DNA from 4 places in the Thiocystis violascens DSM 198 genome. Region 1 is predicted to be linked to each of the others. Evidence: predicted binding sites of a transcription regulator. Region 1 holds the regulator's gene; each other region holds the start of a gene.
The links. The regulator sigma-54, encoded in region 1, starts transcription at its own class of promoters, with help from an activator protein. The targets are predictions, from matches to a motif close to TGGCANGNTNCNTGCTT.

Region 1 (7,895 bases):
CGCGCGATGTGGTGCTCGCCATTTCCAATTCCGGCGAGACCGAGGAATTCCTGACCATCCTGCCGATTCTCAAGCGGCTGGGGGTGCCGATGATCACCATGACCGGCCGCCGCGACTCCACCCTCGCCCGAGAGGCTGACGCGAGCCTGGATATCGGCGTGGCGAGCGAGGCCTGCCCGCTGGGGCTCGCGCCCACGTCGAGCACGACCGCCGCGTTGGCGATGGGCGACGCGCTGGCGATCGCGTTGCTCGAAAGTCGCGGATTCACCGCCGAGGACTTCGCTCGCTCGCACCCGGCCGGCAGTCTCGGACGTCGACTGTTGCTGCATGTCGGCGAGATCATGCATCGGGGCGAACGGCTGCCGAGCGTGACGCTCGGCACCTCGCTGCTGGAAACCCTGGATGAGATGTCGCACAAGGGGCTGGGGATGACCGCGGTGGTCGATGCCGATGGCACCCTGGCCGGGATCTTTACCGATGGCGATCTCCGGCGCGCGCTCGATCGCGGGATCTCGGTCCACCGGACAGCGATCGACGAGGTGATGACGCGCCAGTGCGCGACCGTCGCCGCCGAGGCGCTCGCGGCCGAGGCGCTCCAGCTCATGGAGTCCAGGTCGATCAACGGACTGCTGGTGCTCGACCCGAACCGGCGCCCGATCGGAGCCTTGAACATGCACGATCTGCTCAGGGCTGGGGTGGTTTGACCCCGTCGCCTTTCGTCAGCTTACAAGAGGGTACCGTTGTATGCAGGACATTCAAGAACGCGCCGCCCGCATCCGTCTGGTGATCTTCGATGTCGACGGGGTGCTGACCGATGGCAGTCTCTTCCTCGGCGACGACGGTCAGGAATACAAGGCGTTTCACTCCCGCGACGGACTCGGCATGACCCTGCTCCTGGATGCCGGCATCCGTCTGGCGGTGATTACCGGGCGTACCTCGAAGGTTGTGCGGATGCGCATGGAAAGTCTCGGGATCTCCGATGTGTACCAGGGCTACCGGGATAAATTGCCGGCCTATGAGGAACTTAAGCAGCGCCTTTCGTTGACGGACGATCTGATTGCCTATGTGGGCGACGATGTGGTGGATCTGCCGATCATGCGTCGGGTCGGTCTGGCGGTCGCCGTCGGCGACGCCCATCCGCGGGTCCAGCAGCATGCCCACTGGCGCACCCGTGCCGGCGGCGGGCAGGGCGCGGCGCGCGAAGTCTGCGAATTCATCCTGGATGCCCAGGGCGCTCTGGATCGAGCCATGAGTCGTTTCCAATGAGCATTCGTTTTTCATGAGCCCGAACGCCTCGCGGTTTTCGCGGCCGTCCTGGTCGCGCCGGCAACTCTTGCTGGGCGCCTGCTTCGTCGTCTCGGGCCTGATCGCCTGGTGGCAGCTTCAGTCGCCTCCCGATACCGCACCGGTGCTGGACGCGCGTCCGCGCCTGCCGGATTATGTCGTCCTGAATTTCGCCGCGGTGGATACCGATGAGGTCGGTCGGCCAAGCCGGCGCCTGCTGGCCGATGAACTGCGCCATTTCGTCAGGGAGGATCGGTCCGAACTCGATCGTCCGCACCTGGAACTGTTTCAGTCCGCCGGTCCGCCTTGGAAGGCGCGCGCTCAGGAGGGTCTTGTGCTGACCGGCGGCGATCAGGTTCGGCTCATCGGAGATGTCCAGTTGGATCGGGAGGGGGACGGCCAGACCCGTCCGGTGCATCTGGAGACCGAACGGATCGATGTCTGGCGCAAGCAGGCGCTTGCGGAAACGGATCTTCCGGTCCGCATCCTCAGCGACGGCGACTCGCTGACCGCCAATGGCATGCGGCTCTGGTATACCGAGCCGACGCGGACCACCTTCCATGGCCGCGCCCGCATCCGGTTCGCGCCGGAGTCCGCGCCAGACGACGAGTTAACCCGGGAGACGCCGCCATGAGCATCCTCGCACCCTGTCGGCGGCGGTCCTTACCCGCGATCTGGCTCAAGGCAAGCATGCCGCGCCCCGTCCGGCGCGCACTGTTCATGGCCGTCTGCCTGGCCGCCAGCATCTGGACGCCGGCTTGGGCGCTCCAGGAGGACGCCCAACAGCCCATCTTCATCGAGGCCGATGATGTCGAGGTGCGCGAGACCGACAGCATCAGCGTCTATGTCGGCAATGTCCAGGTTGATCAGGGCAGCATGCGGCTGCTCGCCGACCATGTGACCGTTTACCATCGGGAAGACCGTCAACCCAGATTTTTCGTCGCGTTGGGAGCGCCGGCCAAGTATCGACAGCAACTCGACAACCGCCAGGGCGAGGTCCAGGCGTTCGCCAGGCGGATGGAATACGATGCCGACAAGGACGAATTGATCCTGATCGGCGAGGGTCTGCTGATCCAGGGCGCGGATCGACTCGCCAGCGAACGGATCATCTACGACCGCGCGCGGGCGCGGTTTCGCGCCGGCGGCTCGGAACGGGTCAAGATCACCATCACCCCGCAATCGCGCTAAGCTCACGCCGCATCCGGCGGGAGCGAACGTCCCGAATGTCGGTTTCGAGCCACGTAGGAGGAGATCCAGTTGACCGCGCTGCATGCCGAACGACTGAAAAAGAGTTACCGCGGTCGCCAGGTGTTGCAGGACGTCAGCGTCGCCGTGAATCCAGGCGAGGTGGTGGGGCTGCTCGGACCCAACGGGGCCGGGAAGACCACCTGCTTCTATCTCATCGTCGGTCTGATCGCCGCGGATCAGGGCCGCATCCTGCTGAACGATCGCGATATCACGCGGCTGCCGATGCATGCGCGCGCGCGCGCCGGACTGAGCTATCTGGCTCAGGAGCCCTCGGTGTTTCGCAAACTCACCGCGCGCGAGAACATCCTGGCGATCCTGGAGACGCGCCGGGATCTCAAGCGTCCCGAGCGCGAGCGACAGTGCGAGCGACTGCTCGAAGAGCTGGGGATCGCGCATGTGAGCGATTCGCTCGCGCTCAGTCTCTCGGGCGGGGAGCGCAGGCGTCTGGAGATTGCTCGCGCCTTGGCCGTGGACCCGATCGTCATGTTGCTGGACGAACCCTTCGCCGGGGTCGATCCCATCGCGGTCGGCGACATCAAGGCCATCGTCTCCCATCTGCGCGACCGTCGGATCGGGGTGCTCATCACCGACCACAATGTGCGCGAGACGCTCGACATTTGCGACCGCAGCTACATCATCAGCGCCGGGACGGTGATCGCCGCCGGGGTGCCGGCCGATCTGCTCGCCAACCAGCAGGCACGGGATGTCTATCTGGGCGCCGATTTTTCCATGTAGCCCTGAAACGCCATCGGCCATGCCGCGCGCGCAACCCGCGTCGGTCTCCCGGCCGCTCGGGGGAAGTTTGCGATTTAACGCCCCCGCCATGATCGGGAAGGGTGTAAGATAAAATCATCATCACTCCCCCTGCCCGGACACGGCGAACGCGGGAGATTGAAATGGGCTAGAATCGCCGAAGACGCGCTTAACGCTTTCGCACTCGAACGGGATCATCTCAAGACGCACTCGCGCTCCATGAAGCAATCCATCCAGCTTCGCCTCGGCCAACACCTCACCATGACGCCCCAGTTGCAGCAGGCGATCAAGCTTCTGCAATTGTCCACGCTCGAACTTCAGAAAGAGATACAGGAGGCGCTCGATACCAATCTCATGCTGGAGGAGGGCGACGATGCCGAGCGATTCAGTGCCAGCGAGGCGAGCGACAGCCGGATCCAGCCGATCGAGGAGGTCGCGCGCACGCGCGCCGAGGAGGATCTGCGGATCGATCGGGAGGTTCCGTCCGAGTCCAGCGAGATGCCCGACGAGCTTCCGGTCGATACGCAATGGGAGGATGTCTACGACAGCTATCTGCCCACCGCCGCTCAAGGCGGCGATGACGGCGCGGACTACGACCCTTTCGCCCACCAAAGCCGTCCGCAAACGCTGCACGATCATCTCGCCTGGCAACTGAACCTCAGCCGTCTCAACGAGCGCGATTTCATGATCGCCCAGGCGATCATCGACGCCATCGACGCGGACGGGTATCTGCGCACCCACATCGAGGATCTGCTGACCACGATCGACCACCCGGAGATCGGTGCCGATGAGGTGCAGACCCTGCTCCATCGCGTCCAATCGCTCGATCCGCCCGGGGTGGGCGCGCGGGATCCGCGGGAATGTCTGCTGCTTCAATTGCGCCAGATGCCCTCGGAGACGCCTTGCCGCGACCTGGCCATTGCCATCTGCCGCGACGGGTTCGAGCATCTGCCGAGAAAAGACATCGCCGCGCTGGCGCGCCTGCTCAATGCGCCGGAGCCGGAGATCGTCAGCGCCATCGAACTCATTCGCCGACTCAATCCGCGGCCTGGATCCTTGATCGAGGCGGCGCCTTCGGAGTACGTTGTCCCGGACCTCTTCGTGCGCAAGCTGGAGGGCCGCTGGCTGGTCGAGCTGAATCCCGAATCGACGCCTAAACTGAGAGTGAACGCGGACTATGCGCGCTTGATCCGCCGCTCCGATCAGAGCGCCGACGGTACGACCCTGAAGAGCCATCTGCAGGAGGCACGCTGGTTCATCAAGAGTCTGGCGAGCCGCAACGATACCGTCCTGCGCGTGGGTTCCAAGATCGTGGAAATGCAGCAGGATTTTTTCGAGCAGGGCGACGAGGGGATGCGGCCGATGATTCTGCGCGACATTGCCGAGGCGCTCGAATTGCACGAATCCACCGTCTCCAGGGTCACCACGCAGAAATACATGCACACCCCGCGAGGCACTTTCGAGTTCAAATATTTTTTTTCCTCTCACGTCAATACCGCTTCTGGCGGCGAGTGTTCGTCCACGGCCATCCGCGCCCTGATTCGCAAACTGATCGCGGCGGAGTCCGCCAGGAAGCCACTGAGCGACGAGAAAATCGCCAAGGAGCTTGAGGGTCAGGGGATCAAGGTCGCGCGCCGGACAGTCGCCAAATACCGCGAGGCAATGGGTCTCCCACCCTCGAACGAGCGCAAACGCCTGGATTGACAGGCCGTTTGAACCTTAAGGAGTCACACGATGCAGATCAACCTGACGGGTCACCACATCGACATTACCGATGCACTCAGGGATTATGTCGAGAACAAATTCGAGCGCCTGGGGCGACATTTTGACCACGTCATCAACGCCCACGTCGTCCTCAGCGTTGAAAAACTCGCCCAAAAGGCGGAGGCGACACTCAATGTCAATGGGGGTAATGTGTTTGCCGACTCTACCCACGAAGATATGTACGCGGCGATCGATGCCCTGATCGACAAGCTTGATCGCCAGGTGCTGCGCCACAAGGAAAAGAAAAGCAGCCACCGCGGTCCTGTTGCGAAAATCGCCGAGGCGGAGGAATAGCCGCGGCCGAGCATTGAAGGCGAACGCGTTGCTTCCGTAGGCACGCACCAGGCACCTCGGGCGGCTCGTTGACTGACCGTTCGGGGTGTTTTTTATTGAGACGACGAGAGACGATCACCACCATTAGGCTCAGATCCAGCCGACAGGTCGATCGCAGGAGACCCGAATTCATGACCCTAGACAGCGATTGCGCGACCATCGCGCCGAACCCGCGAGACTGCCCGCGGAATGCGCGCGAAGACCTGGCGGCCGCCATGCGCGTCCGCGAATCCTAGGACGTTGAGCCATGTTGAGCCCAGACCTGATCAGCGAAGCCCGAATCGGGTGCGCTCTTGAGATCGCGAGCAAAAAACGCCTGCTCGAAACGCTGGCCGAACTGCTGGCAAGCGGTCATCCGCGCCTGCACACCGAGACCGTGTTCGAGCGACTGCTGGAACGCGAGCGCCTTGGCAGTACCGGACTTGGCCATGGCATCGCCTTGCCGCATGCCCGGATCAAGGAGGTCACGGAGGTGTTGGGAGCCTTCGTGCAGACGGTCCGGGGCGTGGACTATGACGCGACCGACGGCGAGCCGGTGGATCTCGCCTTTGCGCTGCTGGTGCCGGATGCCGCGAACGACGAACATCTGCGCCTCCTGGCGCATCTGGCCAGTCTGTTCAACGATCCGGCGATCCGGGCGAAACTGCGCGCGGCGGATTCGCCGGCATTGCTCCTGCAAGTGTTGAACTCGCGCTAAGCCGCCCTTGCAACGGCCGCCAGCGATGATCGATAGCCTTCAGTCCCTGATTGCGCAGACCGGATCCCAGCTCAAGCTGCATTGGCTGACGCCCGAGCCGCGCGAGCCGCGCCCCTTGCAGGGCGAGGCTCCCGAGCATTCCCGCCAGTCGCTGATCGGATCGCTGAACTGTATCCATCCCAACCGCCTGCAGATCGTGGGTCAGCAGGAACAGGCGTATCTGCATGCCCTGGGCGCGACCGCCTTCGCCGAAACCATCGAAAAACTCTTCGCCGACCGTCCCGCGGCGGTGATCTTTTCCGATGGCATCGAGCCTGGCGCGGCATTGCTCGAATATGCCGAAGGCACGCAGACGCCGCTGCTGGCTTCCACGCTCGGCGATCAGGAACTGATCAACCACCTGCGTTATTTTCTGACCCATGCGCTCGCGGAACGCAAGACGGTGCATGGTGTCTTTATCGAAGTGTTGGGCATGGGCGTGCTGCTGGTCGGCAGTCCGGCGGTCGGCAAGAGCGAACTGGCGCTGGAGTTGATCACCCGCGGTCACCGCATCGTCGCCGACGACGCGCCCCGCTTCGCGCGGATCGCCCCCGAGGTGCTCGAAGGCACCTGTCCGGAAACCCTGCGGGACTTTCTCGAAGTCCGCGGTCTGGGTATCCTCAACATCCGCGCCATGTTCGGCGAAGGCGCCGTGCTGCGCAGCAAGACGCTCAACCTGATCATCGACCTGCAACCACTGGATCACCAACAGCTCGAATGCATCGATCGACTCACCGGCAGCCTGACGGCGGCCACCATCCTGGGCGTCGCGATCCCGAAGATCGTCATGCCGGTGGCGCCGGGCCGCAACCTGGCCATTCTGGTCGAGGCGGCGGTGCGACATCAGATCCTGCGCATCCGCGGCTACGACGCGGGCGTGGATTTCATCGATCGGCAAGCCCGCGCCATCAGTATCGATCGACCCGATCCGCCAGCCGCCCGACGCTGACGTCACAGGCTCAAGCGTCGTCTTCCGTCAGCCCGACCTGAAGCGCACTCAATCATGAAACTGGTTATTCTCAGTGGACTATCCGGCTCCGGGAAAAGCGTCGCACTTCACACGCTGGAAGATCTGGGCTATTACTGTATCGACAACCTGCCGCTCTTTCTGCTGAAAGACCTCGTGCTGGGGCTGCGCAAGGCGGCGCTTGACGAGGCGTTCACGAACACGGCGGTCGGTGTCGACGCCCGGACCAATCCGGATGAACTGCGCCTGCTCCCGGAACTTGTCCGGACCGCTCAGGAGCGAGGCATCGACTGTCGCGTCATCTTTCTGGAAACGAACACCGACACTTTGATCAAGCGTTTCAGCGAGACCCGCCGCAAGCATCCGCTCACCCGGGGCGACCGTTCGCTCGGCGAGGCGATCCAGCTCGAACGCGACCTGCTGGAGCCGATCCGGAGCTGCGCCGGGATCCTCATCGACACCACCCAGACCAATGTCCACGAGTTGCGCGATCGGGTACGCGGCTGGCTGGTCGGCAGCGTCTCGCCCAAGGCGTCGATTCTGCTCCAGTCGTTCGGGTTCAAGCATGGCGTGCCGCAGGATGTGGATTTCGTGTTCGATGTGCGTTGCCTGCCCAATCCGCACTGGCAGCCCGAACTCAAACCGCTGACCGGACGCGATCCGCCGGTCGTGGCGTTTCTGGAGGCAAGCCCCGAGGTCCAGCGGATGCGCGATGACATTCAATCCTTTCTCGCGCACTGGATCCCGTCCTTCGAGACCGACGGGCGGAGTTATCTGACGATCGCCATCGGCTGTACCGGCGGTCAACAT
Region 2 (7,895 bases), 110 kb from region 1:
GCTGCACTGCCATTAAGTTAAGCCGTTCGTGGTGAGGCCCTCGAACCATGAATGGCTTAACTTAAGGCGATTTCCGGAAAAGCTCATACCCTCTTTCGTGGTGACATTGCATCCGTTCGTGGTGAGTCCTGAGCCCGTCGAAGGGTCGAACCATGAACGGATGCAATGTTGGCCTCGGAGCGCGATTTTCCGGTCATCCTTCGACAAGCTCAGGACGAACGGAAAATCGATAAGGTCTTTCCCGTAAATCACCTTAATGGCGATCCCGCGCGGCTGATGTCGCTCACCCGAGGTCGGCGAAATCGATGACCTTCCCGCGTTCTCCGCTGACGATGGCCCCCGCCAGCGCGCGCCCGAAATCGCGGCAGGCGTCAAGTTCCTCGTCGGTCGGGATGAGTTTGACGCGCACACCCGGCACCGGCACCCGCAGCTTCAGGCCGCGCAGACGATCCTCGATCATGCGTACCGCCTCGCCTGTCCAGCCGTAGGATCCGAAGGCCGCGCCGAGCTTGCCCTTGAGATCGATCACGGCCAGCGACGAGAGCAGATCCCAGATCGGCTTGACCGCGTCCCCATTGATGGTCGGGGAACCGAGCGCCAGGGCGTCAGCCGATTCGATCAGATCCACGAAGGGCTGAAGTTCCCCGCCCTCCAAGTCATAGAGCGAGACGCGCACCCCCGGCGCCTCCTCGGCGCCGGCGCAGATCGCCTCGGCCATGCGCGCGGTGTTGCCGTAGGCGCTCATGTAGAAGACGATCAGCGAGCGCTCGTCGTTGTCGATCCGTTCGCTGAAGCTGGCGCTCGACAGCTCGCGGTAGCGGGTCAGCGAGCGGCGCGGACGATCGCGCAGAATGGGGCCATGGGTGGGCGCGATGATCTTGAGCGTCAGCGGCTCGATCAGCTTGATCGCGTCCATCACATAGGTCTTGAAGGGACGCATGATGTGTGCGTAGTAATAATCGAAGGCAAACCGGAAATCGCCGCAGCGATCGTTGAACAGACGGCTGTCGCAATGGTGACAGCCGAACACGTCACCCGAGAACAGCACCCCGTCCTCGACCAGATAGGTGCATTGCGTATCCGGCCAGTGCAGAAAGGGCGTGTGCAGGAAGCGCAGGGTACGGTCGCCCAGCGAGACCTCGTCGCCGGTGCCGACCGTCTCGTACTCGAAGGGGCGCTCGTCGCCCTTGGGCTTGAGCAGCGCCTTCAGCATGGTGGTCGCGCGGGTGGAAATGTAGAGTTTGGCCTGCGGGGCCCGCCGCATCAGCTCGGGCAGCGCGCCGGTATGATCCGGCTCCAGATGATTGAGCACGATGACCCGAATCTCGTCGTAACGGGCGACCGACTCCAGACGCGCGAAGAATTCCTCGGCAAACCCCGCCTTGACGGTGTCGATGATGGCAACGCCATCGCTCCCGCGCACCAGATAGGCGTTGTAGGTCGTGCCGTTGGCGGTACGCAGGATGATGTCGAACGAGCGCAGGCTCGGATCCAGGACACCGATCCAGTGCACGCCAGGCACGATCCCGACGGCCTCGCCCGGTTGGGCAACGGTCTGCCGCGAGGCGGTCATCGGATCGCCGCCCGAGCGCTTGGGCGCTCGCAATGCGGATCCGGACCAATCCGCGAGCAGGACTGGAGATCCTGCTCCGGCTCAAGCGCCACGCCGAGCGCATCCAGCATCGGACCCGGCGCGAAACCGCAGCCGCGCCCGCATTCGGTTTCGATCAGCGGACGACGGATCAGCAGCGGATCGGCGAGCATCAGGGCCAGTGCCGTGGATTCGTCGAGCGTCTCCGGGCGTACCTCGCCCTGCTTGACGCGGGGCGCGGTCGGATTGAACCAGTCGCGTACCGGCATCGCGCCGAAAAAGGACCGCAAGCGCTCGGCGGTCCAGGGCTCGGCCAGCAGATCGCGCACGGTCAGCGAATGCCCAAGCGACGTCAGCAGGGCTTTCTGCCTGCCGTTCGACAGACAGCCCGGCTTTTCGTAGAAGATCACGGACGAGGCCATGGTTAACGCGCCTGGATCTCGGCCATGGCCGCGGCCATGCGCTCCGGCGGGATCCCGGTCAAGGAGCCGGGCGGATTTGCGGGAACGCCCAGACCATCGAGAATGACCCCTTCGACCGGGCAGATGCTCGCGCACTGCGGCTCGGCGAAGTCGCCCTCGCACTCGGTGCATTTCTTCGCGTCGATCTGGAAATGCGGCGTGGCCGCGAAGATCGCCCCGCTCGGACAGAGCGGCTCGCACGCCCAGCAGTTCACGCAGCCTTCGATGATTTGGAATGCCATCGGATCAGTCTCCCGACAAATAACGCTTCGACACGATGCAGGTTCAGGCGGACATGCGCTGGGGTTCCGGGATCGGCCGATCGAGACGCCCCGACTCGGCCATCTCGCGATAAACGGCGGTAACCGCCTCCTCGATCGGCTCCAGCGCATGCTCGCCGTTCGGCGCGATGCCGGCCGCTTCCAGTTGACTCCAGGGTTCGTAACCGATCCGGGAACAGAGGACGACCTCGCAGCCATCCAGTGCGCGGAGGGTCTTGTGCAACGCGGTCTCGGCCTCGCCGCAGGTCGTGTCGCCCGCACAGTACTGATCCACCTTGCGCACGCCGATGAAGCGCACGTCCTGGCTAGACGCCTCGTAGACCAGGAACTCGCGGGCATGGCCGAAATGCTGGTCGATGACGCCGCCGCCGGTGGTCGCGACCGCCATCAGCACTGGGCGCGGCTCTGGTTTGACGGGGATTTTGCGTTGCAGCGATGCCAGCGAGACGAAGGTTTCGCCCGTGCGCCGGCGCTGCGCCGTCCGGTTGGCCTCGATGGCCGAATGGACCTCCGCGCGGCGCACCATGGCCTCGGCATAATCGATGTCCAGATGCTCGATTTTGTCGAGCGTGAACTCGTGCCCGCGATCCTCGCCCAGCATCCCGACCGCATCGGCGCGGCACTGACGGCAGTGGCGCATCATGGCCATGTCGCCGGCACAGGAATCATGGAGGGCCTGAAGCTCTTCCGTGGTCGGACCGCGCTGTCCCATGATCCCGTAGAAGGTGCCATGCTCGGCCTCCGCGATCAGCGGCATGACGTTGTGCAGGAAGGCGCCCTTGGCCTTGACGACTCGGCTCACCTCTTTCAGATGTTCGTCGTTGACGCCAGGAATCAGCACCGAATTGACCTTGACCAGCACGCCGCGCGCGACCAGCATCTCCAGCCCTTTCTGCTGCTGCTCGATCAGGATCTCGGCCGCCCGGCGCCCCTTGATGCGACGGTTGTTCCAGAAAATCCAGGGATAGATTTTGGCGCCCACGTCCGGATCGACGCAGTTGATGGTGATGGTGACATGCTCGATGTTGTGCTTGCAGAGTTCATCCACGACAGCCGGCAGGGCCAGGCCATTGGTCGAGACGCAGAGCTTGATATCCGGCGCCTTCTCGGAGAGCTGGCGGAAGGTCTCCAGGGTGCGCGCCGGGTTGGCCAGCGGATCGCCGGGGCCGGCGATGCCGAGCACCGTCATCTGCGGAATCGCGGCGGCCACGGCCATGACCTTCTTGACCGCCTGATCCGGGGTCAACACCTCGGAGACCACGCCGGGGCGGGATTCGTTGGAGCAGTCGTATTTGCGATTGCAGTAGTGACACTGGATGTTACAGGCGGGCGCTACCGCCACATGCATCCGCGCGTAATGATGGTGCGCGTCTTCCGAAAAGCAGGGGTGATTGTTGACCTTCGCGCGAATCGCCTCGGGCAGATGAGCGAGCCGATCGGTGCTGCTGCCGCAACCGCTCGCCGCGCAGCCGCCGACCGGCGCCCCCTCGTCGTGGCTCAATACCTTCAACGCCATCACGCAGCCTCCAGAAAATCGGGGGCGCCCGGCCCCGCTGAATCAAAGAATCTAGAAGCAATTTAGCAATCGTCGTGCCGATTTTAATTAATTGGCCAAGCGTTTGATATAAAAACGATATCTTGATCGGTCGTGCCCGTTTTGTGAGGATCGCGACAGACCGGAGCGTACGCGCTTGTGGGAATCGGGACAGATCGCGACGAGGCTTTAGGGTTTTTCGAGCCCCAATTTCCGCAACATGCTTGTGCGATAATGACGCAATGCACCGATGACTTGTTGTCGAAACCGCCTTTCGCGTGGAATCCGACGTTCATCCGACGCGGTTTAGGATGCCATTGTTTCTTGAGCCCATTTCTCACGACCGCAACGAGGAAGCCCCGATGGCCGATAAAATCAATCTGGTCCAGAAAAAGCGTGTCCAGCTTCAGGCGGCCATCGGCGACCTTGGCGCCTTGGTCATCCAGGCGCTGAATCAATCGGTGGTCTGCCTCAAGGCGCATGATCTGATCCTGGCGGCGCGGATCATCGAGGCCGACGCCGCCATCAATCAACAGCGACGCCTACTGGAACAGCAGTGCCTGGTCACGCTCGCCGCCTATCAGCCGGCGGGCGAGGATCTGCGCGCGCTTGGCGCCTGCATGGAACTGGTTTCCGAACTGGAACGCATCGGCGATTATGCCGGCGATGTGGCGAGCGTCATGCTGAAGATCGGGGAAGAACGCCTTCCGCCCGAACCTGTCGCGGCCATCCTCGGCGTTGCCGGCAACGCCATCGCCATGCTGACCGACGCGCTCGATGCCTTCACCTCGAACAGCGACGAGTCGACGGCGCGCGCGGCGGTGGTGCGCGAAGCGCAGGTCGACCGTGACGAGGAGGCCATCATCCAGCAAGTGCTTGGCAGAATGCGCACCGACGCGGGATTCGCGCTCACGGGCACCTATCTGCTGTGGATCGTGCATAACTACGAACGGGTCGCCGACCGCGCCACCAACGTCGCCGAACGAGCGGTGTATGTCGCGGCTGGTCAAACGCCGGATCTCAACTAAAAAACCGTCCAGCAATGATTTCCCGAATCGCTGAAACCGACGGCCAAGTCGCCCGCAAGCGGGCTCCTACGCGCCCCGTCACTGCCATTAAGTTAAGGATTTTCCGTTCGCCCTGAGCTTGTCGAAGGGCGGACGGAAAATCTTAAGCCTCTGAGCGTTAAGCCGTTCATGGTTCGAGGGCCTCACCACGAACGGCTTAACTTAAATGGCAGTGACGCGCCCCGTAGCGGGCGACGCCGATACTTGAGCGGCACTGTCCGGCAGCCATCGGGACGTCGAAAATGGACAGTTGCTTAGTGAGACTGCTCGATCGAGCGGTCGCGCGCAGCCTTGGCGCGCGCGAAGATCTCCAGCAGATGATCGCCGTCGGCGCGGCGGATGCTCTCGGCGAGGTCCGTCATCTCCACGCCGAAGCGCGCGAGCATGGCGCTTAATGCCTCGCGGTTGGCGAGGCAGATGTCGCGCCACATGACCGGGTTGCTGGAGGCGATGCGAGTGAAGTCGCGGAAGCCGCCAGCGGCATAGCGGAAAATCTCGTCGTTCTCGCGCATGCGCGCCAGCGCGTCGACCAGTCCGAAGGCGAGCATGTGGGGGAGATGGCTGGTGGCGGCGAGCACTTCGTCATGGTGCGCCACCGACATGAGGGTCACCTCGGCGCCGCAGGTTTCCCACATGGTCTGTACGCGCGCGAGCGCGTCGGGATCCGTGTCGGGCAGGGGGGTCAGAATGACACGACGATTCCGATAGAGTTCGGCGAAGGATGCCTCGACCCCGCTATGCTCGGTCCCGGCGATGGGATGACCCGGCACTAGACGCGGCGGCAGTGCGCCGAAGGCCGCGCTGGCGTCCAGGACCACGCTGCCTTTGACGCTGCCCCCATCGGTGATCACGGTCTCCGGCTGGAGATGCTCACGAATCGCGTCGAAGACGCCGCGCATGGCCCCGAGCGGCACGGCGACAAAGACCAGGTCGGCATTCCGCACGGCCTCGGCGGGATCCTGGGTGAAACGGTCGATGACGCCGAATGCGCGCGCCTTTTCAAGATTCGGCAGGGCGCGGCCGCAGCCGACGACCTCGCGCACCGCGCCGGCGGCGCGTAGGGCACGGGCCAGCGAGCCGCCGATCAGCCCGACCCCGATGATCGCGAGCCGCTCGATCATGCCGCGAGCACGTCTTCCAGGGCATCGATGAAGCGCGCGTTTTCCTGCTCCAGACCCACGCTGATCCGCAGATGATTGGGCAGACCATAGTTGCCGACGGGGCGCACGATGACGCCACGATGCAGCAGGGCGTCGTTGATCGGACCGGCGGGGCGTCCGAGGTTCAGGGTGACGAAATTGCCGACCGAGGGGATGTAGTCGAGTCCTAGCCGGACGAACGCCTCGGTCAACTGACGCATGCCGGCGCGGTTCAGTTCCACCGAGGCGCGCACATGCTCGCGGTCGGCGATGGCGGCGGCGGCGGCGGCCTGGGCCATGGCGTTGACGTTGAAGGGCTGGCGGACCCGATTCAGCAGATCCGCCACGCGCGGATCGCTGATGCCATAACCGATCCGCAGCGCGGCCAGACCATGGGCCTTGGCGAAGGTGCGGGTGACGATCAGGTTCGGGCAGCTTTCGATCCAATGGGTGGTGTCCGGGAAATCCGGCTCGGACACATATTCGGTGTAGGCTTCATCGATCACCACCACACAGGTTTTCGGCAGTGCGCCGAGAAAGGATTTGAGCGCCTGTGCGGACAGCCAGGTTCCGGTCGGATTGTTGGGGTTGGCGATCCAGACGACGCGGGTCTGGTCGGTGACCAGCGAGGCCATGGCGTTAAGGTCATGACCATAATCGCGTGCCTTGGCAACCCGCGCGGTGGCACCGACGGCCTGGGTCGCGATCGGATAAACAGCGAAGGCGAATTCGGAAAACAGCGACTCGACGCCGGGCTGCAGAAAGGTGCGCGCCACCAGATCCAGCACGTCATTGGAGCCGTTGCCGAGCGTGATGGATGCCGGCGAAACGTTGTGGAAATCGGCCAGCGCGCGGCGCAGTTCGAAACCGCCGCCATCGGGATAGCGGCCGATCTCATCCAGCATGGCCGCGATGGCCGCCCGTGCCTTGGGTCCGGGTCCGAGCGGGTTTTCGTTCGAGGCCAGTTTCACCGAGTCGCGGATCCCGAGTTCGCGTTCCAGTTCCGAGATCGGCTTGCCCGGCACATAGGGCGTGAGCCCGGCGATCCAGGGGGCGGCAAGCGCCAGAAAGGGGTTGTCAGCTTGGCTCATAAGGCATCGAAAGAGTGTTAGTAACGAGTAAAAAAAGTTTCACGCGGAGACGCGGAGCACGCGGAGAGTCGGAAGATGTCTCACGGCTCACGCCGAGAGATTGCCATCGGGATACCCCTTGGATGCCGTCCCAATCATTCATCATTCTTTATGTCCGCGCACTCCGCGCCTCCGCGTGAGATCGTTATTAAGAAACTGTCCATTTTCGACGTCCCGATGGCTGCCGGACAGTACCGATCAAGTCGGGAAATAGTTGATGGACACTTCACTGACCGCTGACCGCTGACCGCTGACCGCTGACCGCTGACCACTGCTCCCGGATTACAACACGGCCACCGGATAAGAGCCAAGGATCTTGAACAGCGGCGCGTCCTTCTCCAGATGCTCCAGGGCGGCGGTGACCGCCAGATCCTGGCGATGACCGAGGATATCGATAAAAAAGACATAATCCCAGATGCCCCGGCGCGAGGGGCGCGATTCGATCCGGGTCATGCTGATCCCGTGCGCGGCCAGCGGCATCAGCAAGGCGTGCAGACCGCCCGCCTGGTTGCGGCAGGAGAGCAGCAGACTGGTCTTGTCCTGACCGCTCGGCGGCGAATCCGCTTTGCCGATGACCAGAAAGCGGGTGGTGTTGCCGGGATCGTCCTCGATCCGTTCGGCGAGCACCGTCAGGCCGTAGATCTCGGCCGCCTGCAAACCGGCGACCGCCGCCGATCCCGGCTCGCTCGCCG
Region 3 (7,895 bases), 2.0 Mb from region 1:
ATCGCCGACGCCGATGGACTGCTACCCTTCGACCGTTTCATGGATCTGGCACTCTACGCCCCAGGGCTTGGCTACTATGTCGCCGGTGCGCCCAAATTCGGGCCGGGCGGCGATTTCGTCACGGCCCCGGAGCTATCCCCACTGTTCGGCCAATGCGTCGCGGCACAGTGCGCCGAGGTTCTGGAGCGTTTAGGCGGCGGCGATCTGTTCGAGTTCGGCGCCGGCAGCGGCGCGCTCGCGGTCAAGGTGCTCCGTGAACTCGACCGGCTCGGCGCCCTGCCCCACCAGTATTGGATTCTGGAACTCAGCCCGGACCTACAGACCCGCCAGCGCGAACGCATCCAGGCCGAGGTACCGCACCTAGCCGCGCGCTGCGGCTGGCTGACGGCACTGCCCCACAACCTGCGCGGCGTGGTGCTGGCCAATGAGGTTCTGGACGCCATGCCGGTCCAACGCTTTCGGGTGCGCGAGGACGGCGGTGTCGACGAGGTCTTCGTCACCGATCGCGCGGGCCAACTGGTCGAGACGACCGCCCCCGTCCGCTCGCCCGGACTCGCCGAGGCCGTCGCCGCCATCCAATCCGAAGGCTTCGCCCAAACCGCCGGCTATGCCTCCGAGATCAATCCGCATCTAGCCCCCTGGCTGTCGGCATTGTCGGATGCCGTCCAATCGGGTCTGGTCCTGTTGATCGACTACGGCTATCCCCGGTCGGGCTATTATCAGGCGGATCGGACCATGGGCACGCTGCTGTGTCACCATCGTCATCAGACGCATGACGATCCCTATCGCCATCTGGGGCGACAGGACATCACCGCCCATGTCGACTTCACCGCCGTGGCCGAGGCCGGACTTGCCGCCGGTTTCGAGCTGGCCGGTTTCACCACCCAGGCGCATTTTCTGCTCGGCTGTGGGATCGACGGTCTGATGACCGACTCGCCCGACGCACTCGCCCGGGCGTTGGGCGCGAAACAGTTGCTCCTGCCCACCGCCATGGGCGAGCGCTTCAAGGTACTCGGCCTGAACAAGGGAATGAGCGACCTGTGGCGCGGGTTTTCGGTGCGGGATCTGCGCGACCGCTTATAGGCCAGCCGCCGATTTCCAGGTCTGACAATTGAGATCGCGCGGACCAACCCCCAGCTTTTCGGGGTCATCGAATCCCTCCGGAACCCGCCATGCCCGATACCTTCACCGCTCAAAACGACCTTGAACGCCAACTGATCGAGGCCCAGGAAGGGCGGATTCCGCCCGAATCCTTCATCGCCACCCTGCTCGGCTCCGAGGTCTTCATGCCGGTCTACGAAAAGCACCAGATCGGCGGTCTGCAAACCCAGCAGAGCGCCCAGCCGCTCAAACTCACGACCGACGAGGGCGACGAAGTCCTGGTGCTGTTCACCAACCCCGAGCGGGCCAAGGCGTTCGTGAAGGATTTTCCCGGCTATGGCGGCGGACTCGTGGCCGACTTCGCCTGGATTCTGGAGAAACTCGGCGTCGGCTTCGCCATCACGCTCAATCCGGGACTGCCGTTCGGCATGGACTTCGAGGCCCAGGATGTCGCCCAGATCGCCGCCATGCCAAGAGCGCATTGAGGACGCCTTAAAATGGCCGCAGCAAATGCTCGCGGTAGTGACGCAGTTCGGCGATGGACTCGCGGATGTCGTCCAATGCCAGGTGCTTGGATTCCTTCTTGAAACTGCTCGCGACCTCGGGCGCCCAGCGCAGGGCCAGAATCTTCAGCGTGCTGACATCCAGGTTGCGGTAGTGACAATAGGCATCCAGTTTGGGCATCCAGCGGGCGAGGAAGCGGCGGTCCTGACAGATGCTGTTGCCGCACAGCGGCGACGCCCCGGCGGGCACGAAGTCCGCCAGAAAATCCAGGGTGGCGGACTCCGCCTCGGTCTCCGAGACGCGGCTCGCGCGCACCCGCTCCAGCAAACCGGACGCACCGTGATGCTCGCGGTTCCAGTCGTCCATCCCGCCCAGAATGTCGTCCGTCTGATGGATCGCCATGACCGGACCCTCGGCCAGAATCCGTAGCTGAGTATCGGTCACGATGGTGGCGATCTCCAGGATGCGATCCTGGAAAGGGTCCAACCCGGTCATCTCCAGATCGAGCCAGATCAGGTTGTTTTCACTCTTGTTCATGTGTTCATGTCCATGCAGTGCCTCGCCAGGGAGGCAGAATGATCGGTCAGCAGGCAATTCTCAGTATGGCTTGACGTTCGCCGTCTCCTGAAGAAGCCGTTCGTGGTGAATCCTGAGCCTGTCGAAGGGTCGAACCACGAATGGCTTCATGCGCCGAGGCCCCGGTTTTCACACCATCGACGCATACTGAGAACTGCTGATTGGTCAGGTGGAAGGGTGCGGGACAACGATGGTTGGTCTACTATGGTTTGTCAAATCGCCACGGAGCCATCCCATGATTTACCGTTTATCTGTTCTTGCGTCCACCCTCGCGGGTCTCGTCCTGATCGCCGGAACCCCTGCCCCCGCGGTCGCGGCCGACGACGCCGAGTCGCTCTATCAAACCCACTGTATCCGCTGTCATGGCAGCGAGATCTATACCCGGGAAGATCGCAAAATCAGCTCCTTCGAGGGGCTGGAACGTCAGGTCCAGCGTTGCGAGCTGTCGCTGGGGCTCCAGTGGTTCGACGAGAACATCAGCGACGTTGCCGCCTATCTGAATCACCGTTACTACAAATTCCCGCGCTGACCCGATGACCAAGCGCCGGCTGTCCGAACGTCAGATCGAACGCATCCGCACCATACAGGAACGTCGCCGCCAACGGCTTGAGTCCCGCCCGGACATTGTGCTAACCGAACTCGACGCGGAGGCCGAACCCGAAGAGGGCCGCGTGGTGGTCCGCCATGGCGCCAATCTAGCCGTCGAGGACAACGGCGGGCATCTCTTCCACTGTCTGTCGCGCCAGAATATCGGTCATCCGGTGTGCGGCGACCGCGTCGTGTGGCAGCGGATCGCCGACGAACAGGGCGTCGTCACGGCCATCCTGCCGCGCACCACCGTCCTGAGCCGGCCCGACTTCAATGGGTACGCCAAGCCGCTCGCCGCCAACCTGACCCGGCTGGTGGTTCTGATCGCGCCCGAACCCGAACCCAGCGGTTATCTGGTCGATCAATATCTGGTGGCCGCCGAGACCATCGGGGTCGAAGCCGTGCTCGTCGGCAACAAGATGGACCTGCTCGACGGCGCGGCGCGGACCGCCTTCCAGAACCGGTTCGCGCACTACCCGACTATCGGCTATCGCACCCTGTGGATCAGCCTGCGCGAACCGGACACGCTCGCCACCCTGATCGCGGGACTGGCCGGCGAGGTCAGCGTGCTGGTCGGACAATCGGGCGTCGGCAAGTCCTCGCTGGTCAAGGCGCTGCTCCCCGATCGGGACATCCAGATCGGGCTACTCTCCAAGGCCACGGGTCTGGGGCGCCACACGACCTCGGCGGCGACCTGCTATCGGCTGACCGGCGAGGGGCTGCTGATCGACTCACCGGGCGTGCGCAGTTTCCGGCTCGGCACCATCGACCGCGCGGGACTTCAGCAGGGGTTTCGGGAGTTCAGACCCTACACGGGGCAATGCCGCTTCGCCGACTGTCGCCACGATCAGGAACCCGACTGCGCGATCCGCCAGGCCGTGGCCGAGGGTCTGATCGCCCCCGAGCGTCTGGCCAATTTCCAGCATCTGCTCGGGGCCTGAAACGGAATCCGGCGGTCTCCGAAGGCGATCCTGCCGATGCCGTCGAGAAAAAACAAACGTAGAACAGCAAGGTACGCGATGCGTACCCTACAGATACCGCAGGGCGGCGATGACCAGCCCGACGCCGGTCGCGATGAACCCAACCAGCCAAATAAACTGCTGATCGTGACGTTTGAGCATCTCGTCGAAACGCTTGTCCAGACTCGCCTGCATCGCCTCGAAGCATTTGTCTACTTGCTCGAAGCGTTTCTCCACCTGCTCGAAGCGTTTATCCATGCTTGCTTGCATCGCCTCGAAGCGCCTGTCCATCTGCTCGAAGCCCTGACGCATCAACTCGCGCTGGTGTTTGAGTTCTTCCTCCACCCGCACCATGCGCTCGCGCAATTCGATCTCGTAGACGACCGGCGGCTTGCCGAGGCTCTGTTCGGCCAGCCACTCGCCGAGGTGGGCTTTGATAAAGGCGATGTCTTCCTGGGCCAGTGCCATGCGGGAAGTTCCTCTGTCACATCATTGAATGCACAAACTTTAGCGGATCGCGGGGCGATCCGACAAGGTGACGGGGCGCGGAACCGCCGCAGTCTCGATGCGGGATAGCAAGACCGGAGCGGTGTAGGGTACGCACCGCGTACCGTTTCGCTCACGCAAAACCGCCGCGTTCCCGGAAGAAACGCGGCGGTTCGAGCGAGAGGTTCGGGGATTCCAGCGGCGTCCGTGGCGGTCGATTGCGCGTCGGGTTAACCAACCCGGTGTTGCACAAACACCCGGCGACTGGCAGTGGCGAGGCCAATCAGGCCGATGCCTAAAAGACCCAGAATGGCGGGTTCGCGGATCGCAGTGACGTAATCGTACCGGATCGAGGCGGTGCCAGAGGCGGAACCGGTATTGCCCGCCAAGACCCAGTTAGTAACCGAGCCACTCTGGGTGCCGCTGGAATTCAGGGTAATGGTGACGGTTTTCGGACCGCCAATGTAGCCCGACAGGTCGGCGCTGTGCGAATACAGGTCGGTGGCGATGGTGGTGTTGACGCTTGCGGTTCCAACGATGTTGATCGACGAATTATCGAGAACCGTACCGATAAACCCTGGGGTCGTGAGGACGTTGGTTGACGTGAGCAGGCCGCCCGCGCCGGACGCGAATATCGTCGCGGTGGCGGTTAACGGCGTCGGATTGCCAACGATCTGATTACCGAAACCAGGGATAACGAATGCGATGTTGTTCAGGGTCTCAACCAAGGTGAATTGGAAATGGACGCTGGTCAGGGTGCCCAGAGACGCATCGAAACCGTCGTACAGTAATGCGATCTGAGTATTGAGCGTCGGCGTGGACCAATTGATCTCCTGCCAAGGGGTATACAGAGTGGTGGCGCTGGCTGGAGTGGCGGCAAACATGCCGGTTGCCGTCAGGGCGAGCGCGAGAAGTGCGTATTTTTTCATCATTGAAAATCTCCGATACCTGGAGTGGATACGAATTCGGTGAAGGGAAACTCTGCTGCCGCAGCCCGTTGATCATATGGGAAGCAAATTTTGAACCGTTTAAAAAATTAAAATTAAATTCAATGAGATCGCCGAGCCCCCTTGACCAAGGAAGGTGCCGCGCGGGCAAAAGCGTAAAAAATTCTGACACCGTTGACGGGCGGATTCCGGTTTGCGCGGGACAGCGCCGGAGCGGCGATGTGGCCCGGTGCGGGAAGGGTTCGGCAACAGTCTGGGCGCGCTTGGCGGGCGGCCTGTGTGCGACGGCGAGGTTCATGGCAAAAAAACGCCCCCGATCTCCGGGGGCGTTCGCGCGTTCGATCTTACGCGGACTTGCGGCGACGGGCCGCGCCTAAACCGAGCAGGCCCATGCCGAAGAGGGCAAGGGTGGCGGGCTCGGGGACAGTGTTCTCAAAAGGAGGTGTGGCCCAAGAGAACGAGAAAGAAGGCGTTGTAGATCCACCTGTTACCTGACCGGTAAGACGGAAGGAAGCAGCCATACTTGTTGCTGGTGCGGTAGCAGTGTACTGAGCGGTGGTATCAGTAAAAGTACCTGTTCCGTACAAATCCATAGCACCCGCCGAAGTCGCGTTGCGGACAAGAGTTAACAGGTCAAACTCATAATTTCCGCCATTCCAGACCAGAAAATTATCCATAGCTGAAAAAGCATTAATGTTTAGGGTCTGCGTAATCACTCCAGAGAAGATATTCGAAGCAACCAGTTCGGTCAGCATGTCGTTAGTGTTGCCCAGATAAGTAGGCGGTAAACCGGAAACAGTGAATGCTGTACTCCCAAAGTCAACAGCGGACGCATTATTCATATCGGAGCCAGTGAAGCTCGCCACAGAAAAAATAGTGCCAACAGTGGCAGAATACGTGCCATTCATCTCAAGCGCATGAGCACTTAATGGCAATGCAACCGTTGCAACCAACAGACCGGAAATCAGATAGTTTTTCATGGTAAACCTCGCGTGAAATTATAGAGATTTAGAGTTCTAAAAAATAACTCTTGTGCCGTCGTATCGAGTCGTCTAAATCAATGCACTCCCCATGCCAAAAATAAATTTATCTTCAATTTCAAATTATTAAAAATTTAGCGACCACCAGGCACCCGGCAGAAATCAAATGTTGTAAAAAATCCTGACACTCGCCCCCCCCGCCGCGCGGTGTCAAATGCCGTTGTTCGCGCCGCTTTTGCCCCTCCTGACCGCGTCAAATTGCCCATTCGCCGGGTGCTCGATAATCATGTATTTGTTTTCAAAAACAAAAAAATTCTCGCACTCTCGATTTTGCAAATGTAAAGAAACCTGACACTTTGGCTGGACTCTGACGGAGCGCGTGAAGCCGTCCGTGGTTCGAGAGCCTCACCACGAACGGCTTCAAGCAGGGCAAACACCTCGCCACGAACGGCTTCAGGCAGCGTGGTCGCCAAGTAGGATGGGTAGAGTGACCGCGCTCCGACCTCGAACCCTTGGCACCGACGCCCGCCGGTCACGAAACCCATCGTGCGACCGCCCTTTCATCCCATTGAAAAATCATGGCAAATCACCTCTGGCTGCTCCGGCTGCGCTGGCCCCCACGCTCCAGCACGAGAGCATGCCGCGACGCTCCAGCGTCGCGTCGCCAGCGTTTGGGAATGCGTCAAGGAAAGTGTAAAAAATCCTGACACTTGGGCGGCACGTAGGGCGTTTGTCTTCGGGATAGAGTGAGTCGGAGGGCTGCGCGTGAAGCCGTTCATGGTTCGACCCTTCGACAGGCTCAGGATTCACCACGAACGGCTTCAGGAAGGGCGAGCGCCTCGCCACGAACGGCTTCAGGCAGGCCAAATGTGGTTAAGGCGAATTCCGGAAATGACTTGACCAAGCGCCAAATCCCGTAGGAGCCCGCTTGCGGGCGACGGGTCACTGCCATTAAGTCAATGAATTTTCCGTTCGCCCTTCGATAAGGCCCTCCTGAGCGCAGTCGAAAGGCTCACCACGAACGGCTTATAGCCATCGAACGTAATAACCGGACGTAGAGGGCGGGTTTAAAACCGCCCCCTACGCGAAGGCTATAACTTAATGGCAGTGGGGCGACGGGTGAGCGCACGGAAGGCATCTTGAAGGGTCACGTCGCCCGCAAGCGGGCTCCTACGGGCAGGCTCTGTCACGGAAAGGACTTGACCCGGAGAGCGCGTTTAAGACGAAAATCGGGAATTCCCGGCATGCACCAAACGTTGCAATTGTTCCACGCGCCGCTCGTGGATAAAGTTGGCGCGTACCCGCTCGCATCCTTTCCGCCCCATCTCACGCGCCAAGGCTCCGTCGCGTAGCAGGCGCGACAGACCCTCGGCAATGGCATCGACCCGATCTCCGTCGACGCGCAATCCGGTCTCGCCATCGAGCACCGCGGAGCCGGTACCGCCGGCCAGGCCGGCCAGGGCCGGTTTGCCGCTCGCGGCAGATTCCAGATACACCAGCCCAAAGCCTTCGGTGTCGCCGTTGATCTCGCGGTTCGGCATGGCAAAAAGATCGCAGGCGTTGTACCAGCGCGGCAGATCCTCGTAACTGACGTGCCCGAGGAAATGCACCCGCTCGGAAACGCCCAGATCGCCGGCAAGCTGCCGCAAGTGTTCCAGATCCTCGCCAATGCCGATCAGGGCATAGTGCGTGTCCAGCCCTTCCGCCAGCAGCGTGGGCAAGGCGCGGATGACATTGTCGAAACCCTTGCGCCG
Region 4 (7,895 bases), 1.6 Mb from region 1:
TAGATGGTTTTTGCCTGCCTAGGGCAAATCCGCGCGCAGCCCCCGAAGAATCGCCAGATACTCGGGATCGTTCTGGGGAATCAGGCCATGGCGGATCAAAAAATCGATAATGACCAGATTGCAATTGAGCTTGAACTCCCCGGTGTCGCGAACCAGCTCGCGCACCTCTTCCACCGGCATCCGATAAAAGGTTTCCACCTCGCCATCGGTGCAGCGCGGCTCGAACTCCTCGGGCAACTCCAGATCGTAGCAATACATGACATCGGGTTTGAGGCCACGCTCCGAGTCGCGACAATAGGTCACGGCACCGACCGGCACGGCCCGGTCGGCCAGTTCGGCGGACATCCCGGCCTCCTCGGCGCACTCCTTGCGAAGATTCTCGGCCAGCGTCAGCCCATGGGGAAGGCCGCCAGCGACCAGATGATCGAGACACCGGGGGTAAAGCCGACGGTTCGCCGAGCGTCGACCGATCCACATCTCGATTCCGCGCGGGGTTCGGACAAAGCCATTCAGATGCTGCCCGAACGCGCGCATCCCAAAAAAAGGCGCGGCAGCCCGATCAATCAGACAGCACGCCTGCTCCCGACGATTCGCGGTGACCGGATACAGCTCGCCATGGAGATGACTGACACCCCCTTCTTCCGCCAGACGCTGGACCACCTCCGACAGCACCGCAGTCCGTCCGGCGAAATCGGCGGGCGCGCCGACCCAGCGCACCCCATCGTCCGCGCACTGGAAGCGATCGGGCCAACGCCGGAGCTGCTCGGCGGCAGGCGCCCGGAGACTGCCGATCCGCTCGCCATCGAGCAGAAAAGGCAGGAAATCCTGCGGATTCCAAGTGTTGCAAGCCTTGATTTTCTCAAGAAAGCTCATCGCGCCGTCAACCCCGTGCCACGCAAACCCTCTACACATGCACGCATCAGCATTCCTCTGTTTTCGCCAGAGACCAAAGCCTCTCCATTTCGTCGCGCATCGCCAGGCTCGGCTCCAGCCCGCGTGCATGCAGCGCCGCCTCGATCTGCCCGAAACGCCGCTCGAAGCGACGATTCGCCGTCCGCAATGCCTGCTCCGCATCCACCCCCATGTGACGCGCAAGATTCACGCAGGAGAACAGCAAATCGCCGATTTCATGCACGCGCGCGCCGGGATCCGCCGGCTCGGCCAGGGTCTCGCGACATTCGTCGAGTTCCTCGATCACCTTATCGAAAACGCCGTCGATGGCGTCCCAATCGAAACCGACCCGCGCCGCGCGCCGTTGCAGTTTCTCGGCGCGCACCAGGGCGGGCAAGGCATGCGCCACACCCGCCATCAGACCGACCGTCTTGCCGTCGTGCTTGGCCGACCGCTCCAGTGCCTTTTCGCGCTCCCAATTGGCATGCACCGCCTCTGGATTCGGCAGATTCGCCGTGCCGAAAACATGTGGGTGACGACGTATCATCTTGTCGCAAATACTCTGAATGACCTGCTGAAGCACAAAGCTGCCCTGTTCCTCGGCCATGCGCGCATGGAAAACCACTTGCAGCAGCAGATCGCCAAGTTCCTCGCGCAGAGCGCTCATATCGTCCTGCTCGATCGCCTCGGCGACTTCGTAAGCCTCTTCCAGGGTAAAGGGAAGGATCGTGCGAAACGTCTGCCGCAGATCCCAGGGGCAACCGCCATCGGGATCGCGCAGCCGCGCCATGATGGCGATCAGATCGTCGAGCGAAGCCGACTGATTCATGGATTCGTTCATGGATCGATCACACCATAAACCACGCTTCCTGGACACTGGAATTTAAAAAAACGGGACAAAGGCATTGACAGTAACCCCAGTTATCTGAATAATTCGCTGCTCGCAGAGTTTGCGCATTCTGTCTCTGGCTCACTCTTTTCAGCTTGTTGGAAGTGTGCCAGTAAACCAAAATCAAGTCATCAAGCGCCCGTAGCTCAGCTGGATAGAGTACCTGGCTACGAACCAGGTGGTCGGGAGTTCGAATCTCTCCGGGCGCGCCAAATAAAACAAACGGTTAGCTGAGAAATCAGCTAACCGTTTTTCGTTTCTGCCGGAAAAATCATTTTGTAGTCGCGTCTGTAGTCGCGTACGGCACTCGCCACCCCTGGCGTGATGGTCGCGCGCGTTCTGGCGCCGGTTCGCTCGATGCTTGGGGCGAGGGATCGAGCGCACGTCAGATGGCCTTGATCTGCGCCCAGAAGAAGAACGGTCGCGCGCCGTCGATCACGCTGTCGTCATCGATGGCAGACGTCGGCCCGGCCAGCGATTGGCCGAGTCTGGCATCTTCTGCGTTGTTCAGCCGCCCCCGACAGGCGATCGCCGTTTCGCGCTCGGTGCGTTGGCGGCGTTCCGACACGGGACACGCAACCTGAGGTTCCCCTGAAATTTCGTCTTCCAAGGGTGACGTAAACTGACGTTCACACTGGAGACGATGATGCAGAAGATCCCGCAACCGGAATACACCACCGAGTTCAAGGAACAGGCGGTCAAGCGCGTCAAGGATGGCAAGACCGTGGGCGCCGTGGCCAAGGAGATGGGGCTGGTCGAGCAGACGTGACGCAACTGGGTCAAGGCATCCGATGCGGGCAGGCTTGATGACCCTGGCGCCCGGAAGGTGACGCCGGAGGAGATGGAACTGTCGCGTCTGCGCGCGGAAGTGATCCGCCTCAAGCGCGAGGTCGACATCTTAAAAAAAGCGACGGCGTACCCTTCGGCTGCGCTCAGGACAGGCTTCGCGAGGGATGCGCTGTTCAGTCTGCCCTGGATTGACGCGCAGCGCCCGACGTTCGACCTGGTCGCGATGTGTGGGGTGCTGGCGGTCAGCATCAGCGGTTATCGCGCCTGGAAACGCGGTGGCCACCCGGAACGCCGATGGCTCACGGATCTCCAAATGATCGTCCTGATTCAAGCGATCCACGCCGAAGTCAAGGGCGCCGACGGCAGTCCACGCCTGCTGCGGGAGCTGCATGCACGGGGCTTTCCGGCCAGCAAAGAACGGGTGGAGCGACGGATGCGCGAGAACGGCATCCGCGCGCGCCACAAGCGCCGCTACAAGGCCACGACGGACTCCAAGCACGCCCTGCCCGTCGCCGATAACCTGCTCGCGCGTGATTTCACCCCGAGTGGCCCGAATCAGGTCTGGACCGCCGACATCACGTACCTGTGGACCGATGAAGGCTGGCTGTCTCTCGCCATCGTGCTGGATCTGTTCAACCGCGAAGTCGTTGGTTGGTCGCTCAAGCCGCGCATGACCGCCGATCGCGTCACCGATGCGCTCACCATGGCCTGGTTCCGACGCAAGCCAGCCACCGGCCTGATGCATCACTCCGACCGGGGCAGCCAGTACGCCAGCCATTGTTTCCAGGACAAGCTGACCGAAGACGGGATGGTCTGTTCAATGCGCCGCAAGGGCAACTGCTGGGACAATGCCCCCACCGAGAGCTGGTTCAACAGCTTCAAGAACGAGCGGGTCTTCGGCGAGCGCTTCGCCACGCGGGAAGCGATGAAGGCCACGGCTTTCGCGTACATTGAGGTGTTTTACAATCGCAAGCGGCGGCACTCGACCCTCGGTGACCACTCGCCGGTCCAGTTTCTGAAAGACTGGCTCAACGCTCAGCAGAGAGAAAAACGGGTAGCATGAGCACACTCCCTTGGAAGACGAAAAACCGAGGGAACCTCAGATTGCCCAGCCTCGGGCGTTGGGGATGGCGGTCAAGCAGACCGGCGGGGGCGAATGATAACTGCGGGTGACTTTCCGGAAGAGGGCGCGGGATGGACTTGACAGAGGCGCACACCTTGGCGCTCTAGGAACTCGGGCGCTTCCCCGAACTGGCGGCTTGGTCCTTTGGCTGGAATCGGCGCAAGCGCGCGCATGGGCTGTGCCGCGATGATCGGCAACGGATCGATCTGTCCGCCCCGCTGACGGCGAGCGTGCGATAGCATCCCACCTCGCGCAGATCCCGCCGACTGCGCATCAGCCTGGCCTGCCAGGCCCACAGGCGTTCGTGTGACAGCGGCGCCTGACAATGCCGGTAGAGGTCGACCATCATCTACGCCATGCCTTGTTCGGCGGGCGCCACGCGCCGGTGATCATGCGCGAGGCCAAACTGACGCAGGAGCGCGGCTTGGAGGCGACGCGATCACTTGGCGCAACTGGGAACGAGAGGGAGCCGCACCGTCACGTTGAGCTGGGGTCTTTCGGCGTCTCCGGTCGGCCACGAATAAAATCCATTTGACGTTGCGAAATGACATGACCATTGGCGGCGGCCTTCGCGATGTAGGCAATGCCAAGGTTATCGTTCTTCGGGACGCCGTTCCCCTCGATGTAGCAGGTTCCCAGCAAGTTCATTGCATCGGCATGACCATGCTTGGCGGCGAGTTCCAACCAACCAATCGCCCATTCTGGCTTGCCCTCGGTTAAAAACAGTAACGCGACCTCGTTTTGCGCGTCCGCATCCCCCGCGTCCGCTTTTGCGAGCACAAGTGCATCCTCTGGCGAAAGTGAAATGCACAGGTGAGGCTGAACGAGATCAAGCGGAACCATGGAACGTCCGCTGGATGTTTCGCTCTTGACGATATGACCGGAAAATCGCCGCCAAACGGTTCGTTCGCTCCAACCGGTCAGCATGGCGGTTGCTGTAACGCTGATGAGCATGGCGTGTCTCTCGATCAGATGCGCTTCGAGGCGCGTGTGAAATCTCGGGAAGCAGCGATTCTACAGCGCCAATGTCGGCGGTGTCATAGCTCCAGGTGTGTCAATGTCGGCGGTGTCATGGCTTTAGGTGTGTCAATGTCGGGGGTGTCATAGCTTTAGGTGTGCCAATGTCGGCGGTGTCATAGCTCCAGAGGTGCTAATTTCAGGATGGCAGGCATGTTGGCAGGTCATTTTGGGGATGCGTTCGATTCCGTCGTTTTCCCACACGTCATGTCGTCGCGCGCGAAAACAAAAAATACCCTTTCAGATCAATAAGATAATCGAGAATATGGCGAGACGGATGGAGCGGCGGAAGCCACGCCTGAGCGATTGGCATACGAACTGCTGTATCGGGATCGGGAGACCTCGGAAGGGCGGCGATCCAGATTCAGAGCCGATTGGCCTCCCCGTTCAGACGGTTTCATCACCCATTGCGGAGAGATTCATGAAAAAGTTCCAACAAGGCTTTACCCTGATCGAACTCATGATCGTCGTGGCGATCATTGGTATTTTGGCGGCTATCGCCTTGCCGGCTTATCAAGACTACATCGTGCGTTCCAAGGTTTCCGAGGCCATTATCGCGGCATCCTCGGCTAAGTCCTCCGCCAGCGAAGCATTTATGAGCGACGGCGTGACGGGCCTCGCTGCCGCATCGGCGGCTTGGGGTCTCATCCCCGCGGCTGAAAAAGCAACCAAATTCGTCGCGGATGTGACCATGGCCGCTGGCGGTACGGTGACCGTCACCACGGCGGGTACGGCCGCTTCCGGGTTGCCGACCGCTGCGGCTGGTATGACGCTTGTTTTCTCGCCAAACGTCCAAAACGCCGCTCCCGCCGCTGGCGTGACTGGTGGGATCGACTGGGCCTGCGGTTCAACCACCGTAGCAACAGCCGGTACACGCGGCTTGACTAACGCCAACACTGGTACCATGCCCGCCAAGTATGCTCCGTCCGAGTGCAAATAGTCGTGACTTAGCGCGTTCGGACGCTAGCCGGATGCAAGAACAAGTCCTCGGCTCGTCGATCTGCGCTTGGAGCAAACGCCCTCGGAAACTCCGAGGGCGTTTTTGTATCCATGAGCCAACACGTGCGCCAGCCTCGCAGATATCGCAAGTCTTGATGTCACAGCGTCACTTTAGGAAGATAAAAAGACATCCTTCTGGTTGGGATTTGCGATGATGCTGGTTGGAATCCTCTATCCCCCCCAGTGGTCGCACTGGTGAACGACATCAGGTTAAACGCTGGTTGAGCGTTAAACGCTGGTTGAGCGGAGGAAAGCGACCGAAGAGGCAATGAGCAATGGGACTATTTTTCTGGAACCGACAATCAAAGCGCGTCGAAGCCTTCGCGATGGAATTGGCCACCGACTTTTTCGGCCAGGTCTCGCCGGAGGCGCTCGCCGGATTCTTTCGGGACGAGCGACTGGACAAAAAAAACCGCAAACGTATCGATGCGCAAATGCAGAACCTCGTACTACGGCTCATCCAATTCAAACAGTTACATAAGCTTGGGGTCTATGGCAAAGCCAAGTTTCACCAAGTGTTCATTGGCCGGCTTGAAGAGCTTGGCTATGATGCCGCAGCGATCAGGGAACTCAATACCCTCCTGATGCTTAAGACCCCGTAAATCCAGGGTTTCCGCCTGTATCTCTCTAACCGCTAAGACGGTTCCAGGAGGCGAGACGAAAGAAGGATTTTTCCACCTTGCCGCCGTGCGCCTGAATTTCGTTGAAATAGGGCCGCGCGCAGGGACCAAGCGCTCGGACGAGTTCGCTGATATAGGGCGCGTAATGGATCCAGCGCTGCTTTGAGCTGGTGTAAACAGGCTGGCGCACCTGCCACAAGCTTGCCGTTGACACCGCGCGCTTGGCGCGATGAAAATCCAGGCAATCGTCGTCCCACTCAAGTCCGCAATGGGCAATGATGCGCTTGGCTTCGCTGGCCGTATCCTCGATGAGGGTTTCATACTGAACATCAAGAATACGGCTCTTTGGAAGCACTGAACGCCAATGCGCGATCATGTCCTCGTTGAGCCGATAATACTGGCCGATCCAAGCGAGGTCGTAACTCCAGGGCGCCTCTCGAAAGGGTTGGAAAAAGCACGACAGGCTGGTATCCAGCGGATTGCGCACGGTATGAATGATGTGCGCCTTGGGGAAAATTAAGTCGATGAGTCCGATAAAGAACAGATTGCCCGGAAGTTTATCGACAATCCGTACAGCGCCCTCGCCATATTGCCCCAAGGCTTCGAGATACTGGCTGGCGATTGCATCGGCCATTGTGCGATCTAGGTTTTTAAAGCAGTCAGGGAAGACTGGTTTCTTCCCTGCGCTTTCTAAGCACAACTTTTCACTGAGACGCGGCAGGACCGGCATTTCACCTGCCGTCACCACCTGCGGATGGCTGGTAAGGATCTGCTCAATCAGGGTCGAGCCTGAACGTGGCATGCCTAGGATGAAAATGGGTTGCTCGGTCTCGCTCCCCAGACCAGTGTGGCGTTCGAGAAACCGGCGGGTAAAAAGCTTTCTGGTTCTTTTGGCTAGGATGACCGTGCCGGTGAAATCAATCGCGCGTTTGCCGACGAGATTCGCCCGCCGATAGTGTTGGAACGCGAGTTCCCATTGCTTCAGATCGTCATGAATTTTCCCGAGTCCGAAGTGGAAATAAGCGCGTCGAGCAGAAGGCATGTCACCCTTGAGTTGCTGCTCGACCCATTCCATCATCTCGCCATCGGGTTCCCGATACTTTTTGATCGAGGCGAAATGAAAGAATGCCTCGCCGCTGGTTGGATCGAGCTTCAGTGCGCGCCTGAAATGCCTTGATGCCTCATCAATGCCGCCGTCGTTGGCGTAGACCAGGAAGCCAAGGGTCTGCTCCATGTAAGCGAGGTCGGAGCATTGCATGCGAATCGCGGTGCGGGCATGTTCGATGGCCTCGCGAAGTTCTCCGAGGGCGAGATAGGTGCTCGCGAGATTCGCATGCACGTCATTGGCGTAAGCCGGATGTTTTGCAAGTACTTCTTCAAGCAGCGTAGCGGCGACGCGGTAGTCCGCATGCTTCATGAAGGCTAGCCCGAGGTTGGTCTTGGCCCAGTTGTCGCGTGGATTAAGCTCCAACGTTTTGAGCAGAACCGGAATGGCCTGCTCAATCCGACCTGTATACATTAAAGTCTCGCCAAGCCCGCTGAGATAGTTTGGATCTTCCGGCACCGC

Region 2: nifB (nitrogenase cofactor biosynthesis protein NifB) is a predicted target of sigma-54. The motif match lies at 3,913-3,929, and genes of this name have one in related genera.
Region 3: THIVI_RS24080 (PEP-CTERM sorting domain-containing protein) is a predicted target of sigma-54. The motif match lies at 6,222-6,238, and genes of this name have one in related genera.
Region 4: THIVI_RS03900 (pilin) is a predicted target of sigma-54. The motif match lies at 5,017-5,033, and genes of this name have one in related genera.

The regions. Positions count from the first base shown of each region.
Region 1 is NC_018012.1:2,434,962-2,442,856, forward strand. It holds gene THIVI_RS10780 (KpsF/GutQ family sugar-phosphate isomerase) at 1-704, shown strand, start outside; gene kdsC (3-deoxy-manno-octulosonate-8-phosphatase KdsC) at 745-1,266, shown strand; gene lptC (LPS export ABC transporter periplasmic protein LptC) at 1,280-1,918, shown strand; gene lptA (lipopolysaccharide transport periplasmic protein LptA) at 1,915-2,472, shown strand; gene lptB (LPS export ABC transporter ATP-binding protein) at 2,542-3,267, shown strand; gene THIVI_RS10805 (RNA polymerase factor sigma-54) at 3,505-4,989, shown strand; gene hpf (ribosome hibernation-promoting factor, HPF/YfiA family) at 5,020-5,343, shown strand; gene THIVI_RS10815 (PTS sugar transporter subunit IIA) at 5,630-6,079, shown strand; gene hprK (HPr(Ser) kinase/phosphatase) at 6,105-7,067, shown strand; gene rapZ (RNase adapter RapZ) at 7,122-7,895, shown strand, end outside.
Region 2 is NC_018012.1:2,321,054-2,328,948, reverse strand. It holds gene THIVI_RS10280 (FprA family A-type flavoprotein) at 284-1,573, opposite strand; gene THIVI_RS10275 (ArsC/Spx/MgsR family protein) at 1,570-2,013, opposite strand; gene THIVI_RS10270 (4Fe-4S dicluster domain-containing protein) at 2,016-2,294, opposite strand; gene nifB (nitrogenase cofactor biosynthesis protein NifB) at 2,338-3,849, opposite strand; gene phoU (phosphate signaling complex protein PhoU) at 4,230-4,895, shown strand; gene THIVI_RS10255 (prephenate dehydrogenase) at 5,189-6,055, opposite strand; gene hisC (histidinol-phosphate transaminase) at 6,052-7,164, opposite strand; gene pheA (prephenate dehydratase) at 7,486-7,895, opposite strand, start outside.
Region 3 is NC_018012.1:4,423,743-4,431,637, reverse strand. It holds gene THIVI_RS19675 (class I SAM-dependent methyltransferase) at 1-1,083, shown strand, start outside; gene THIVI_RS19670 (SseB family protein) at 1,173-1,586, shown strand; gene orn (oligoribonuclease) at 1,594-2,142, opposite strand; gene THIVI_RS19660 (hypothetical protein) at 2,417-2,710, shown strand; gene rsgA (ribosome small subunit-dependent GTPase A) at 2,715-3,710, shown strand; gene THIVI_RS19650 (hypothetical protein) at 3,798-4,196, opposite strand; gene THIVI_RS19645 (choice-of-anchor E domain-containing protein) at 4,445-5,146, opposite strand; gene THIVI_RS24080 (PEP-CTERM sorting domain-containing protein) at 5,506-6,141, opposite strand; gene THIVI_RS19640 (glycosyltransferase family 4 protein) at 7,359-7,895, opposite strand, start outside.
Region 4 is NC_018012.1:865,530-873,424, reverse strand. It holds gene THIVI_RS03935 (DUF4743 domain-containing protein) at 19-873, opposite strand; gene mazG (nucleoside triphosphate pyrophosphohydrolase) at 920-1,732, opposite strand; tRNA gene THIVI_RS03925 (tRNA-Arg) at 1,916-1,992, shown strand; gene THIVI_RS03920 (hypothetical protein) at 2,166-2,348, opposite strand; partial or broken gene THIVI_RS03910 (IS3 family transposase) at 2,427-3,632, shown strand; gene THIVI_RS03905 (tetratricopeptide repeat protein) at 4,170-4,646, opposite strand; gene THIVI_RS03900 (pilin) at 5,131-5,649, shown strand; gene THIVI_RS03895 (hypothetical protein) at 5,984-6,310, shown strand; gene THIVI_RS03890 (tetratricopeptide repeat-containing sulfotransferase family protein) at 6,336-7,895, opposite strand, start outside.